DNA from 2 places in the Janthinobacterium goodfellowi genome. Region 1 is predicted to be linked to the other one. Evidence: predicted binding sites of a transcription regulator. Region 1 holds the regulator's gene; the other holds the start of a gene.
The links. Region 1 encodes LexA, which represses DNA repair genes until DNA is damaged. Its sites were predicted from a motif close to ACTGTATNNNNATACAGT; they were not measured.
Positions count from the first base shown of each region.

Region 2: a site for LexA is predicted at 1,636-1,653, ahead of dinB (DNA polymerase IV). Genes of this name have one in related genera too.

Region 1 covers NZ_JBNYXN010000001.1:634,469-642,339, forward strand. The annotation lists gene ACQ4WQ_RS02875 (cystathionine gamma-synthase family protein) at 1-837, shown strand, start outside; gene lexA (transcriptional repressor LexA) at 903-1,538, opposite strand; gene rpsF (30S ribosomal protein S6) at 1,814-2,203, shown strand; gene priB (primosomal replication protein N) at 2,224-2,523, shown strand; gene rpsR (30S ribosomal protein S18) at 2,549-2,839, shown strand; gene rplI (50S ribosomal protein L9) at 2,867-3,322, shown strand; gene ACQ4WQ_RS02905 (replicative DNA helicase) at 3,458-4,843, shown strand; gene ACQ4WQ_RS02910 (DUF47 domain-containing protein) at 4,938-5,564, shown strand; gene ACQ4WQ_RS02915 (inorganic phosphate transporter) at 5,604-6,617, shown strand; gene ACQ4WQ_RS02920 (MBL fold metallo-hydrolase) at 6,664-7,560, opposite strand; gene ACQ4WQ_RS02925 (GAF and HD-GYP domain-containing protein) at 7,759-7,871, shown strand, end outside.
Region 2 covers NZ_JBNYXN010000009.1:96,938-104,808, reverse strand. The annotation lists gene ACQ4WQ_RS26615 (S9 family peptidase) at 1-1,530, opposite strand, end outside; gene dinB (DNA polymerase IV) at 1,673-2,857, shown strand; gene ACQ4WQ_RS26605 (recombination-associated protein RdgC) at 2,974-3,870, shown strand; gene ACQ4WQ_RS26600 (TonB-dependent receptor) at 4,005-6,779, opposite strand; gene ACQ4WQ_RS26595 (PEPxxWA-CTERM sorting domain-containing protein) at 7,255-7,871, opposite strand, start outside.

The DNA of each region.
Region 1 (7,871 bases):
ACCGAGGTGGCCAACGTGGCGGCCGCCATCACGCCGGCCACGCGCATCGTGTTCGTGGAAACCATCGCCAATCCGCGCACGCAGATCGCCGACCTGGCAAAGATCGGCGAGTTGTGCCGCGAGAAGGGCATCTTGTACATCGTCGACAACACCATGACGACGCCGTATTTGTTCCGCCCGAAAGCCGTGAGCGCGGGCCTCGTGGTCAATGCGCTGACGAAATCCATCGGCGGCCACGGCAATGCGCTGGGCGGCAGCTTGACGGACACGGGCGTGTTCGACTGGACGCGCTATCCGAATATTTTCGAGAATTACAAGAAGGCGGCGCCCGTGCAGTGGGGCATCGCGCAAATCCGCGCCAAGGCCTTGCGCGACTTCGGCGCCTCGCTGGGGCCGGAAGCGGCGCACCATATCGCCGTCGGCGCGGAAACCATGGCCTTGCGCATGGACCGTACCTGTTCGAACGCCCTGGCGCTGGCCACCATGCTGGCCGCCGACCCGCGCGTGGCGGCCGTGCATTACCCGGGCTTGGCGTCGCACCCGCAGCACGCGCTGGCGACGGACTTGTTCCGCAGCTATGGTTCGCTGTTCAGCTTTGAATTGAAGGATGGCATCGACTGCTTCGATTTCCTCAATCGTTTGAATCTGGCCATTCCAGCGAGCAACCTCGGCGACACGCGCACCCTGGTCATTCCAGTCGCCCATACGATCTTCTATGAGATGGGTGCCGAGCGGCGCGCCAGCATGGGCATCGCCGAATCGCTGATCCGCGTCTCCGTCGGCATCGAGGATGAGGTGGATCTGCTCGAGGATTTCCGCCAGGCACTCGATGTATAAGTCGCCGGACAAATGAAAAGGGCCGCAACAGTCATGCTGTTGCGGCCCTTTTTGTGTGCAGTCGTTTAATGCCAGCTGCGCATCAAGCCCACGGCCAGGCCTTCCAGGGCGAATTCATCTTCCGGCGACACGGTGATGACCTTGAAGTCCGGGTTTTCCGGCAGCAGTTCGATGACGGAGCCCGTCTTCTTGTAGCGCTTGACGGTGACTTCGTCGCCGATGCGGGCGACGACGATCTGGCCGTTCTTGGCGCTGTCGACCTTCTTGACGGCCAGTAAATCGCCATCCATGATGCCGGCGTCGCGCATGGACCAGCCGCGTACCTTCAGCAGGAAGTCGGGCTTGGCCGAAAACAGGGCCGGGTCCACGTTGTAGCTCGCTTCCAGGTTTTCCTGGGCCAGGATGGGCGAACCGGCCGCCACCCTGCCGATCAGGGGCAGCGACATCAGCAGCGCCGCCGGCACTTTCGATGGCGGCGCTTCGGCCGCCGCGCCGATCAGGCGGATGCCGCGCGAGGTGCCGGGCGAAATCTCGATGGCGCCCTTGCGGGCCAGGGCCTGCAAATGCTCTTCGGCCGCATTGGCCGATTTGAAACCCAGTTCATTGGCGATTTCGGCACGGGTGGGAGGAAAGCCCGTGTTTTCAATCGCGTCCTTGATCAGGTTCAGGATTTGTTCTTGTCGTGCTGTCAGCTTGATCATGAGCGGTGGGTGCATACTGAAATGCTGTCTATATGAACAGTCTGTATTTTTGTACAGTATCGTCCACTATGCAAGGGGATTTCCGTGTTTTCGGCGAATTTCGCAAGAAATACTTGTCCACGGGCGGAAAGTGCGGTGGCGCGCGGCCTTTTCGCGCGCTGGTGGAAGGAATGATTGAAACGTTTGCAAAAGGCGGTTATAATCTTCGGCTGACCTTCCCACACCCGTCTTGACGCCGGGGTGGGCGATTATCAATCCGACCTGAAGGAGTTTGCATGCGTCATTATGAAATAGTCTTTATCGTCCATCCGGACCAAAGCGAGCAAGTGCCCGCGATGATCGAACGCTACAAAGCCAGCGTAACCACCCGCGGCGGTTCGGTTCACCGCGTGGAAGATTGGGGCCGCCGTCAAATGGCTTACTCGATCCAAAAGCTGCCTAAAGCACACTACATCTGCCTGAACATCGAATGCGACAACGAGACCCTGGTCGAGTTGGAAACAGCATTCAAATTCAATGATGCCGTGTTGCGTCACCTGACCGTTAAAATGAAGAAAGCTGAAACAGCTCCTTCGCCGATGATGAAATCGGTACAACGCGAAGACGCGGCCAAAAGCCACCGCACCGAAGCACCAGCAGCCGCTCCAGCCGCAGCAGCAGCTTAATTCTTGACCAGGATCGTGCGCTGAACCAGCTACAAGTCACCGCCATCATTGCCGAGCGCGAAATATTGCGCTATACCCCGGCAGGGCTGCCGATTGTGAATGCAGTATTGCAACACAGTTCGCAGCAGATGGAAGCAGGGATTGCCCGTTTGACCGAGTTTGATGTTGCCGCGCTAGCCGCTGGCGAAATTTCAGGCAGGTTCAGCCAGGCAAGCTTGGGCGGGGTGTATCAGTTCACGGGTTTCCTGGCCAGGAAGAGCCGCAACAGCAAGAGTTTGGTGTTTCACATCATTGATTTTAGTGCAGTCAATTCTGACTAGCGCATTTTAGATACAGGAGCCTGACATGGCATTCGGTAAAAAGTTCGACAAAAATAAGCTCAAGCTTAAAGAAAAACGCAAACAGCAAAACCCTTTGTTCAAACGTAAGAAGTTCTGCCGCTTCACGGCAGCTCACGTTGAGCAAGTCGACTACAAAGACGTCGACACGCTGAAAGACTTCGTCCAGGAAAACGGCAAGATCATGCCAGCACGCCTGACCGGTACCAAAGCGCACTACCAGCGCCAAGTCGACACCGCAATCAAGCGCGCTCGCTTCCTCGCGCTGCTGCCATACACCGATCTGCACCACGCTTAATCGGTCAGATATTCCTGGAGAAGAACTATGCAAATCATTCTGTTAGAAAAAGTTGTTAACGTCGGTAACCTCGGCGAAGTCGTCAAAGTCAAAGACGGTTACGCACGTAACTTCCTGATCCCACAACGCCTGGCACGTCGTGCTACGGCAACCGCTGTGGCTGAATTCGAAGTCAAGCGCGCCGAACTGGAAAAAGCTGCTGCCGCCAAACTGGCCGCATCGCAAGCCCAGGGCGAAAAACTGAGCGGCCTGACCGTTCAAGTCGCTCAAAAAGCTGGCGTCGATGGCCGTCTGTTCGGTTCCGTCACCAACTTCGACATCGCTGAAGCGCTGACCAAGCAAGGTTTTGCTGTTGAAAAAGCACAAATCCGCATGCCTACCGGCCCGCTGAAGATCGTTGGCGAGCACAACGTTTCGGTTGCTCTGCACACCGACGTGGTCGTGGAAGTTGTTATCGCTGTCGTTCCAGACGCGAACGCGTAATCGTCTGCGGGCCTGGCCCGCAAGCGCTGCCGCACTATGAAAAGCCGGGTTCGCCCGGCTTTTTTGTGGCCTTTTTTTCGCTCATTTTCAGCCCTTTATTTTTGCCAGCACGCCGAAGCGGGTATAATTCGCGCCATGAACGCCCCCTCTGATCCGCAACTGGATTCCCTCCGTATTCCGCCGCATTCGATCGAAGCAGAACAATCCGTTATCGGTGGTCTGCTGCGCGACAATGCCGCCTATGACCGCATCGCCGACTTCATGCATGCGGAGGATTTCTATCGCTATGACCATCGCATCATCTTCGAGCAAATCGTCAAGATGGTTAACGCTTCCAAGCCAGCCGATGTCATTACTGTTTTTGAAACCCTGACCCAGCTCGGCAAGGCCGATGATGTGGGCGGACTCGCTTACCTGAACGCCATGGCGCAAAACACGCCATCGGCCGCGAACATCCGGCGCTACGCCGAGATCGTGCGCGACCGCGGCGTGCTGCGCAAACTCATCACCGTCGCCGACGATATCTCCGGCACGGCCTTCAGCCCGCAAGGCAAGGAAGTCAAGCAGATGCTTGACGAGGCCGAGTCGAAGATTTTCGCCATCGCCGAAGAAGGCGCGCGCGGCGCCCAGGGCTGGACCGCCATCCAGCCCCTGCTGACGCAGGTGGTCGAGCGCATTGACGAGCTGTACAGCCGCGACAACCAGAGTGAAATCACGGGCGTGCCCACCGGTTTCATCGACCTCGACCGCATGACCTCCGGTCTGCAGCCGGGCGACCTGGTGATCGTGGCGGGCCGTCCGTCGATGGGCAAGACGGCGTTTTCCGTCAACATCGGCGAAAACGTGGCCATCGACAGCGGCTTGCCCGTGGCCGTGTTCTCGATGGAGATGGGCGGCGCCCAGCTGGCCATGCGTATGCTCGGCTCCGTCGGACAGCTCGACCAGCACCGCCTGCGCACGGGCCGCCTGAACGACGAAGACTGGCCGCGCCTGACGAATGCGATCCAGAAGATGAACGACGCGCAGTTGTACATCGATGAAACGCCGGCGCTCAACTCGATCGAATTGCGCGCCCGCTCGCGCCGCCTGTCGCGCCAGTGCGGCAAGCTGGGCCTGATCATCGTCGATTACTTGCAACTGATGTCGGCCAATACGCCGGGCGATAACCGCGCCACGGAGATTTCCGAGATTTCGCGGGGCTTGAAAGGCCTGGCGAAGGAACTCGGTTGTCCCGTGATCGCGCTGTCCCAGCTGAACCGCTCGCTGGAACAACGTCCCAATAAACGTCCCGTCATGTCCGACTTGCGCGAATCGGGCGCTATCGAGCAGGATGCCGACGTGATCCTGTTCATTTACCGCGACGAGGTGTATAACCCCGACTCGCCGGACAAGGGAACGGCCGAAATCATCATCGGTAAACAGCGTAACGGCCCAATCGGCAGCATCCGCCTCACCTTCATGGGGCAGTACACCAAATTTGGCAATTACAGTGGTGGCCTGGCGCTTTACCAAGGCGACTAAGACTCAGCAGCACTGGCAATTCCATTGGCCGCCCCCTCATACGGGGCGGCTTTCTGTAGTAAATAACACGACTCAATGCTTAACGGAGAATGACATGTTTGGACGCTTGATGCCCACTGAGGGCAAGTTTTTTGAATTGTTTAACCAGCACGCGGAACTGTGCGTCAAGGGCGCGAAAGAGATGCTCGGCCTGATGACCAATTTCGACGACCTGGAAAACCGCGTGCACGCGATTGAAAGCATCGAGAAACAGGCGGACAAAGTCACCTACGCCACCGTGGAAATGCTGCACAAGACCTTCATCACGCCGATCGACCGCGATGACATCCATCAGCTGATCACGCGCCAGGACGACATCCTCGACCTGCTGGAAGATGCGGCGCAAACCGTCTCGCTGTACGACCTGAAGGCCGTCACGCCGGAAGCCAAGCGCCTGGCCGAACTGGTGCTGGCCTGTACCGAGAAAGTGCGCGACGCCGTCGCCATGCTGCACAACATGGACAACTCGCGCAAGATCGTCGCCATCTGCGAAGAGATCGACCGCCTGGAATCGGACGCCGACCACGTGATGCGCGCCGCCATGTCCAAGCTGTTCCGCGACGAGCCGGACGTGCGCAACCTGATCAAGCTGAAAGCGATCTACGAAATTCTGGAAACCGTGACCGACCGTTGCGAAGATGTGTCCAATATTATCGAAGGCATCATCGTCGAAAACGCGTAAGCGTTGGGCCTGTCCTGAACCAGAATCAGAAAAGAAACTATAATGACCATACAAATCAGCATCTACGTGCTAGGCCTGTTGATCGTCCTGGCGCTGCTGTTTGACTTCATGAACGGCTTCCACGATGCCGCCAACGCGATTGCCACGGTGGTCTCGACGGGCGTCTTGAAACCGCAAACCGCGGTTGCCATGGCCGCCACGTTCAACTTCGTCGCCATCTTCGTGTTCCACCAGCTGACCGTGGCCGCCACGGTGGGCAAGGGCACCATCGACCCGGCCGTGATCGACCAGTACGTGATCTTCGGCGCGCTGATGGGCGCCATCTTCTGGAATTTGTTTACCTGGTACTACGGCATTCCATCGTCGTCCTCGCACGCCCTGATCGGCGGCCTGGTGGGCGCCGCCGTCGCCAAGTCGGGCACGGGCGCGCTGGTCGCGGCCGGCCTGTGGAAAACCGTGGCCTTCATCGTCATCGCACCCGTGCTGGGCTTCGTGTTCGGCTCCATCATGATGCTGATCGTGTCGTGGATCTTCGTGCGTTCGACGCCACGCAAGGTCGACAAGTGGTTCCGCCGTCTGCAACTGGCATCGGCGGCCGCCTACAGCCTGGGCCACGGCGGCAACGATGCGCAAAAAACCATCGGCATCATCTGGATGTTGCTGATCGCCGCCGGCTACTCGAGCGCGGCCGATGCCATGCCGCCGATGTGGGTCATCATCTCGTGCTACACGGCCATCAGCTTCGGCACCCTGTTCGGCGGCTGGCGCATCGTCAAGACCATGGGCCAGAAGATCACCAAGTTGAAACCGGTCGGCGGCTTCTGCGCCGAAACGGGCGGCGCCATCACCCTGTTCGTCTCGACGGCGCTGGGCATTCCCGTGTCGACCACGCACACGATCACGGGCGCCATCGTCGGCGTCGGCTCGGCGCAAAAAATGTCGGCCGTGCGCTGGGGCGTGGCGGGCAATATCGTCTGGGCCTGGATCTTCACGATTCCCGCCTCGGCTTTCGTCGCCGCGGTCGCCTGGTGGATTGGCCACCATATAATGTGATGGATAGCCAACGCCAGTAAAAAGGGAGCCTTGCGGCTCCCTTTTTTTATGCGCCGGCCAGTTCCACCGTCAGCCCCTCGCACGCGAGGAACACCTGCAGGCCGGCCAGGCGGCTCGCATAGCGGCCCATCACGTCGGCAAACACGGCTTCGAGCTGCTCGTCGCTGCGGGTCGGTTCGTGGTGGGTGCAGTACAGGCGCCGCGCGCCGCAGCGCAGGGCCAGGTCGAAGGCGGCATCGAAGGTGCCGTGGCCCCAGCCCTGCTTGCCCGGGTATTCTTCGCGCGTGTACGAGCAATCCATGATCAGCGCATCGACGCCGGCGACCAGCGCATCGATGCCGGCCTGGCGCTGGGCATTGCGCGCCGCGCAGGCCGCGTGCTCGGCGTGGCCGGGCGGATGCAGGTTGTAGAACGGTTCATGGTCGCCGCTGAAAAACAGCGAGGCGCCGCCGCAGTCGATGCGGTAGCCGAGGTTGACCACGGGATGGTTCATTTCCGCGCCGCGCACGCGCGCGCCGCCCACGTCGACGGCTTCGCCCGGTGCCAGGGTGCGGTACTCGATGCTGGCCGCCATGGCCGCTTCGCTGACGGGAAAATAACTGCCTTGCAGCTGCACCGCCATCACGTGCTCGATGCCGCGTCCGCTGATGCCGTCCAGCGCGCCATGCAGGCGCATGCGGTTGCCGGCCACGAACAGGGGCGAGAACATGGGCAGGCCGTGGATGTGGTCCCAGTGGCTGTGCGTGATGAAGACGTGCGCGTCGACGGGCTGGCCCGGCGGCAGCTGCTGCGCCAGCGCGAAGATGCCGCTGCCCGCATCGAGAATGATCAGGCTGTCGTTGTCCGTGCGCACCTCGATGCACGTGGTGTTGCCGCCATAGCGCGCCGTGCGCGGGCCGGGGGAGGGGATGGAGCCGCGCACGCCCCTGAACGTGAATTTCATTCAGTACCTTGTTACGGTGTAATTATTGTTGATTCTATTCTAATTAATGAGTTTGGCGGCAACATTTGTGTGTGTTGCAATACGGAAAGTTATTTCATTTTGTTGTGACTAAGTAATGTACAGTGCGCAGGGTGGCCGTTACACTGGCGCTTGCCGACTTCCCCTTTTTTGCTTGCCCATTACCTGATTGCCACCAACATGCCTCAGCTGCACCCTGAGAAAATCGCCCACAGACTGGAGCAATTGACCGAACTCAGTGTCGCGCTCGGCCATGGCCTGGGCGGCGAGGGGCACGATATCGGCGCGCTGTT
Region 2 (7,871 bases), on a different contig from region 1:
GATGACGCCGCGCTCCAGCAGGCTGATGCGGCTGATGGAAAAAGTGGCTTCCGTCGAGATGCCATACGAACCATACGAGTACAGCAGCAGCGGCGCAGAACCGTCGAGCTTGACGCCCTTCTTGTAGACGACCCACAGCGGCACTTGCACGCCATCGCGCGCTGTCACCCACAGGCGCTGCGTGGTGTAGCGGTTGCCGTCAAAGCCGCCGACGATTTCCTGCTGCTTCAGTACCGTGCGCTGGCCATCCTTCATGCTGACATCGATGATGGTGGGCGGCGTGACAGGCGACTGGTACGACATGCGAAATTGCGTGGCCGAAAACTCCGGCGTACCGACGGCCGTGGCCAGGTAGACGGGGTCGTCGAACTGCACCGTCTTCCAGTTTTTTTGCGCAAAATCAAAGATGCGCGCGCGGTTCAGGGCGCGCGCCTTTTCCATCACCACCAGGTAGCCCTGGAAGACGTCGATGGACTGGATCACGGCATCCTTGTTGTGCGGCACGACGCTCTTCCAGTTCTTCGGCTGCGGCGCAGACAGGGGCGCGCTGACGACGCGGAAATTCTTCGCATCCTTATTGGTGAGAATGTACAGTTGGCCGTCGCGGTGCTCGATGCCGTAGCGGTGGCCTTTTTCGCGTTTCAGCACGCTCTGGAAACTGCCTTGCGGCTTGCTCGTTGGCAACAGCAGCACTTCGGTCGTATCCGTGCTGCCCGAGGTGAGCACGAAGAACTGCCTGTCGTGCGTGCGGTCCACGTGGATGGCGAACTGTTCCACCGGCTCGTGGTAGACCTGTTGCGGCGCGCCGCCCAGGGCCAGGCGGAACACGCGGTCCGAGCGCTTGGTGGTGGCGTCTTCCTGCGCCAGCATCAGGGTGGCATTGTCCGCCGCCCAGGCCAGGGACGTCACGCGTGGCATGCTGTCTGTGAGCAACTTGCCTGTCTTCAAATCCTTGACATGCAGCTCGTACTGGCGGAAACCCGTCGTGTCGGTGGTGTAGGCCAGCAATTGTTCATTCGGGCTGATGGCAAACGCGCGCACGGCAAAGAATTTGTGGCCTTCGGCCAATTGATTCTGGTCCAGCAGGATTTCTTCAAACGCCTGCGCATCGTAGGCGCCGCTGGCGCCGACGGGGCGGCGGCAGTGAATTGGATATTGCTTGCCCGCTTCCACGCGCGTGTAATAGTAAAAGTTGCCCTGGCGCGCAGGCACGGACAGGTCCACTTCCTGCATGCGTCCCTTGATTTCCGCATACACCTTGTCGGCCAGCGGCTGTATCGGGGCCGTGACGGCTGCCGTGTAGGCGTTTTCCGCATTCAGGTAGTCGATCACGGCAGGATCGGTCTTCTTTTGCAGCCAGCGGTAGTCGTCCGTGACGACGGTGCCGTGGCGCGTTTCCTGCCAGGCCGTCTTGGCGGCGACCGGCGCGGTGGCGGCGGCATCGGCGGCCAGCGCGGATGGCGCCAGCATGGACAGCAGGATGGATGAGCAGACGGCCAGGCGGCGCAAAGCTTGATGGGCTGTAGACAAGGCAACTCCTTTTTATAGTCGTGTCAGGATTGTAATCTTGCTATTGAGAAAAGCAACTGCGGAGCGCATGCGTTTCAACTTGCATCCATGGGCATTTCCAGCGATACTGTATATAATTACAGTATCTCGCCGCGAGGTGTCCTTGACCACATCTGCCTCCCCACTTCCCGAGCCGCCCGCCGCGCGCCGCTGGATCGCCCACCTGGACATGGACGCCTTCTTTGCCTCCGTGGAATTGTTGAAATATCCGCAATTGCGTGGCGAAGCCGTCGTCATCGGCGGCGGGCGCTTACAGCAACCGGTGCTGCAGGAAGATGGCACGCGGCAGTTTGCACGCATGCGCGACTATGTGGGGCGCGGCGTCGTGACCACGTCGACGTATGCGGCGCGCAAGTTTGGCGTGTTTTCCGCCATGGGCATCATGAAGGCGGCGAAACTGGCGCCCGACAGCATCCTGCTGCCCGCCGATTTCGAGGCTTACCGCGACTATTCGGCCCGCTTCAAGCAAGCCGTGGCCCAGTTGTGCCCCATCATCCAGAACGTGGGCATCGATGAAATCTATGTCGACCTGACCGAACATGGCGAGCAGGCGCCGGCCATGGCGGCGCGCCTGAAGGCGGCCGTGTTCGAGGCGACGGGCCTGTCGTGCTCGATCGGCCTGGCGCCGAACAAATTGCTGGCAAAAATCTGTTCCGACTTGGAAAAACCCGACGGGCTCACCATTTTGTCGCCCGAAGATGTGGAAACGCGGGTCTGGCCCTTGCCGGCGAAAAAGATCAATGGCATCGGCCCGAAAGCCACGGCCAAGCTGGAAGCGCTGGGCATTATCACCATCGGCGAGCTGGCGCAAGCCGACATGGCCATGCTGCGCACGCAGTTCGGCGACCTGTACACGGGCTGGCTGCGCCAGGCGGCGCTGGGCATCGACGAGCGGCCCGTGCAGACGAGCCGGGAAACCAAGTCCGTCAGCCGCGAAACGACGTTCGAGCGCGACTTGCAGGTGGTGCGCGACCGCGCCACCCTGTCGGAAAAGCTGGAAAGCCTGTGCACGCGCGTGGCGGGCGACCTCGACAAGCAGTCGCTGGCGGGGCGCACGGTGGGCATCAAGCTGCGCTTCGAGGATTTCAGCACGGTGACGCGCGACATCACCCTGCCCAGTGCCACGGCGGACGCCGCCGCCATCCTGCGCGCCAGCCGCGACTGTTTGCGGCGCGTGCCATTTGACAAGAAAATCCGCCTGCTGGGCGTGCGCATCTCGACCTTGTCCGATCCGGCCGTCGTGACGCGGCAGGCGCCAGCACAGGCGGAGCTGTTTCCCGCCCTGTAGCGGCGTTTCCTACAAGATACATACCGCGCCAGACGGCGCTTTTGACGGCATTTTCACGTCGAAAGTGTAGAATGGCGTTCCCCTGGCACTACTGAAACAAACGGAAGACAAAAACTATGTGGTTCAAGAATCTTCAGATTTACCGCCTGCCCGCACCGTGGGCTTACACGCCAGAACAACTGGAAGAGGCCTTGTCCTCGAACAAATTTACGCCGGCGACCAGCATGGATCTGATGCGCCAGGGCTGGGATACGCCGCGCCCGAACGGCGGCCTGGTCCACGTGGTCAACAAACAGATGCTGATTCTGCTGGGCACGGAAAAGAAATTGCTGCCAGCGACCGTCATCAACCAGGTCGCCAAGGCCCGCGCCGCCGAGATGGAAGAAGCGCAAGGCTTTGCGCCTGGCAAGAAAGCCATGAAGGAATTGAAGGAACGCGTGTCCGACGAACTGCTGCCGCGCGCCTTCAGCATCCGCAGCAATGTCTGGACGTGGATCGATCCCGTCAATGGCTGGCTGGTGGTCGATGCCGCCAGCCCGGCGAAAGCCGATGAAGTCATCAAGCTGCTGTTGAAAGCCGTCGACAAGCTGCCGCTGGAAAGCCTGCGCGTGCAGCGCTCGCCCGTGGCGGTGATGACGGAGTGGCTGCAGGCGGACGACGCGCCGGCCGGCTTCACGGTCGACATGGATACGGAATTGCGCGCCACGGGCGAGAGCAAGGCCACCGTGCGCTACGTGCGCCACACGCTGGAAGCGGACGACGTGCGCCGCCACATCGCGGCCGGCAAGCAGTGCACGCGCCTGGCCATGACGTGGAACGACAAGATCTCGTTCGTGCTGACGGAGTCGCTGGCCATCAAGAGCGTCAAGCCGCTCGACGTGATCAAGGAAACGGAATCGAGCACGAAGAACGACGAAGAACGTTTCGACGGCGACGTGATGCTGATGACGGGCGAGCTCTCCAAGCTGATGGCCGACGTGGTCGAGGCATTGGGCGGCGAAGCGACGGCATAACAGCAGGCATGCTGGTACGGAAAAGGAGCTGCGGCTCCTTTTTTTTCGCCTGGGCAATATGCGGATGCATAAAAAAAGCGCCTTGCACGGTGAAGTGCAAGGCGCTTTCGGACAAGCTAATTCACAACGTCAAATTAGAACTTGTAGTTGCCGGTGATGTAGAACGAACGCATCATTGGATCGGCGTAGCGTGGGTCGAAGCCAACCTGGTGGCCCGACGAGGCGCGCAGCGACAGCGGCGGTGCACGGTCGAACAGGTTTTTGATACCTGCGCGGATCGTGGTTTGCTTGTCAAAGGCGAAACGTGCTTGCCAGTCGAACGTCGTGTACGACGGTACTTGCAGGCGGAAGTTTTTCTCTTCTTTTTTGCTTGCCAGGTTGTATACGGTCGCGGCTGCATCGGTGTAGCCGTTACGGTAGTTGACCGTGACCGTGTTGCTCAGGCGGCCAGTATCCAACGTCGTCGTCAGCTTCATCAGGTTGCGGAACGTGACTTCGTTGGTGTCGCCGAAGAAGTTCATGTTGCTGGTGAACACGTTGTCGCTGCCTGCCTTGGTGTAGTTGGCGTGCAACATGTGCGTACCGCTCAATTGGGCGGTCAGCTTGCCGAAGTCAAACTTGTGGTTGGCCGACAGATCCCAGTCGATACCACGGTATTCCTTCTTGCCGATGTTGACCGACAGTTTCTTGAACGCGTAGTAGGTATCGCCGGTCGATGGCTCCTGGTAGGTCGTGAAGCTTGTTGCGTACTTGACCGGATCGGCAAATGCCTGCTCTTCGGTGATTTCCGATACGGCATTGCGCAGTTTCACATCCCACAGATCGGCGCCGAACGAGAAGGCCGAGCTAGGCTCGACACGGAAGCCCAGGGTGAACTGCTTCGATTTTTCCGATTGCAGATCCGGGTTGCCTTGCGAGACGGCGTTGTATTGCGTTGCTTCCGCGCGGCACAGTGGCGTACCTGGGTATGGGCAGTCAAATTTCTTGGCGGTAAAGCTGGCGTTGACCAGCGGCTGAGCGATCTCCAGCATGCTTGGCGCCTTGAAGCCCGTGCCGTAGGAACCGCGGATCAGCACGGTCTGTACCGGCTGCCAGCGTGCCGATACCTTGTAGGTATTGGCGCTGTCTTTTTTGCCGACGGTTTTGTTGTTCAGCTTGTCATCGATGGCCTTGACGGTATCGTGACGGCCGCCAACGGTCATTTCGAACGACTTGGTCAGCGGTGCCAGCAACTCGACGAACGCGCCGTAGGTGTCGCGGCTCATGTCGTAGGCGGCCTTGGTGTTGAAGCTGTAGATGTCGTTGCCGGTGGCATTGCTGCCTGGCGATTGCTCATAGATATAGGTGCGGTAGTCGCCGCCGATACCCAGACTGGCCTTGCCGCCGGGCAGGCTGAACAGCTCACGCGAACCGTGCGTGTCGATGCCGCGCATCGTGGTCGATGCGGTACGCACCGAACCGACGAACTGCGCGCCAGCGATCTGCGCTTGCACGGATGGCTTTTGCGTCACGGCGAACGGATTGAAATCCGGATTGGCCAGGATATCCTTGAATGCCTGATTCTTCTGGTAACCGCCCGTGTAGCGTTCGTCGATCGAGTTTTGCGACCAGGTCAGGCCGCTTTCGAAGTTCCATGCGCCCAGTTCGCCTTCCACGCCAACCACCATGTGTTTGGTTTGGGTAACGGTCTGGCTTGCGCGCAAACCGAAGTCGGTGCTGCGGTAGTTGGCCGTGACGGATTTGACGTCGGCACGTTGCGCTGGCGTCAGGTAGGGCTGTACGTAGTTAGCGTAGGCGGATGGATTGCTGAACACCAGCTTGTCAACACCGGTGACAGGATCTTTCACCGTTTGCGCGATCGAGATGGGGATCGGATTGGCGGCGATACGCGCCGTCAGATCGTAGCGCGAGTAGGCCAGTTCGGCGAATGCGTTCAGGTTGTCGTTCAGCTTGTACGTTGCTTTGGAGAACAGGCTGTCGCGTTTCGATTGCGGCACGACTTCCACGGTGGAACCTGTGTCGAAGCCGCAAGCGCGTGCATTGCTGGTTGTCTTGTAGGAGTCTTCAGGGCACTTGCCGTTCATCGCCAGGTAAGGCGAAAACGCGGTCGATGGGGCACCGCTATTGTAGGCAACGGTGGCGCCTGCTGGCGAAGCCGAGGTGCTGGTGCGGTCCCAGACATAGTTATTGCCGTTGCGGCTGAATGGCACGAAGGAGCTGGCGGCAAACTTGCGGTCGGTGGCGCGCAGTTTCGACTGCTCGTCGTGGCGGTACGACAGCAGCACGTTGAAGCGGTCTTCGTCCAGGTCGCCGAAACCGTAGGTGACGCTGGTATTCCAGGCGTTGCCGCCCTTGTCTTCCGGACCGCCGTAGGTGGCTTCCAGGGTGGCGCCTTGGACGTTTTTCTTCAGGATGAAGTTCAGTACGCCGGCGATGGCGTCCGAGCCGTACAGGGCCGAAGCGCCGTCGGTCAGGATTTCGACGCGCTCGACGGCGCTCATTGGAATGGCATTCAGGTTGACCGTGGTGCCGGAACCTTGTGGCGCGATGCGGCGGCCGTTCAGCAGCACCAGGGTGTAGGTTTCGCCGATACCGTGCAGCGATGCACTGGTATTGCCGCCCGAGTCGGAACCGGCGGCGACTGCGCCGATGGTGAAGCCTTGCATGGCTGGCAGGGCCTGGATCAGGTCCGCTACCGAGGTGGCGCCCGATTTGGCGATCGCTTCTTGCGACAGGCGCTGCACAGGCAGGGCGCCTTCGACAGCGATACGCTTGATGCTCGAACCGGTAATTTCAACTTTTTGAATTGCTTCGTCCGCCATGGATTGGCCGGAGAACAAGACGCTACCTGCCAGGACGGTCAGGGCCAGGCGTACGCTGCGTACGCCGATTTTTTCTTTAAATGCCATTGTAACAATTACTCCGTAGTAGTTTTAATAACGACAAGCAGTACACGAGCACCGCTCAGGCCATCGGGTAGAGGGCCAGCGGAGGCGTGTACGGTAGGCGGAACCACGTCGGTGGGAGGTGGAAGACTACTTAGCGCAATATTGTTATAAATGCACTTTTGACTTGTCGAGGCAAACATTATGTCGTCTCAGCAAGGAAAAATGCATGTCAACCGTGTCGGATTTGGCAAGAAATTGCAGATGCTGAAGAATATTTGATTTATTTGTTAAATTGCAGTTTTATATTTTTAAATATCAATGTTTTAAAAAATGAATAATGGCGTTTTTTTACAACATAAAATTATTATATTGGCAATTCTATGTTTTGCCTATAATAATTCGAGGAAAACTCGTGTTTTGCAGAATTTATGCAAAGCAAAAAAATGTAAAAAAAGCCCGCTGGAAGCGGGCTTGTCGAGGTGCAGCAGAGTGGAAATCAGGCGCTGTGCTTGCCTGTTTTTCTGCGGCGTGCCATGAAGCCGACGAGGCCGAGGCCGGCCAGCAGCATGGCGTATGTTTCCGGTTCAGGCACTGCGGCCACCGGTGAAGCGAAAGTACCGGTAAAGGTAGAGTAATTGCCATACTGGTTGCTGGCAGATTGTGCGGTCGCGGCGCCATAGCCGAAATAGGTGCTGATGCCGACCGTGTTGGTGCCAACAGCAACATTGCTCAGGGTAATGCTGAAGTTGGCGGTCGAGCCTGGCGTGTACACGGACTGCGTATTTTGACCCCACCAGGTGTAGGCCGCGTAGCCCGAGGGTGCCACCAGGTTTTGCGAGCCGTTGCCGCCCAGGTCGAGCTGGGCGCTGGCGCCTTGCGACCAGAAGCCGGGGGCACCGTTCAATGGCGCAGGGGCGGTGGAGCCGACCAGCGTGGCCGAGACGGGAACGAAAATCGTGAAACCGTCCAGGCCCGTCTGGCCGCCGATGCCCTGGTTATTGTTCAAGACGCTGTAATCGAAGGTCCACGTGTTCGCGCCTGCGGCCGTGGCCGATGCCGTTACCGTATATTCATTGGTGAGGTTGGTCGTCGCGTGGGCGGCGCCGCTCAGCG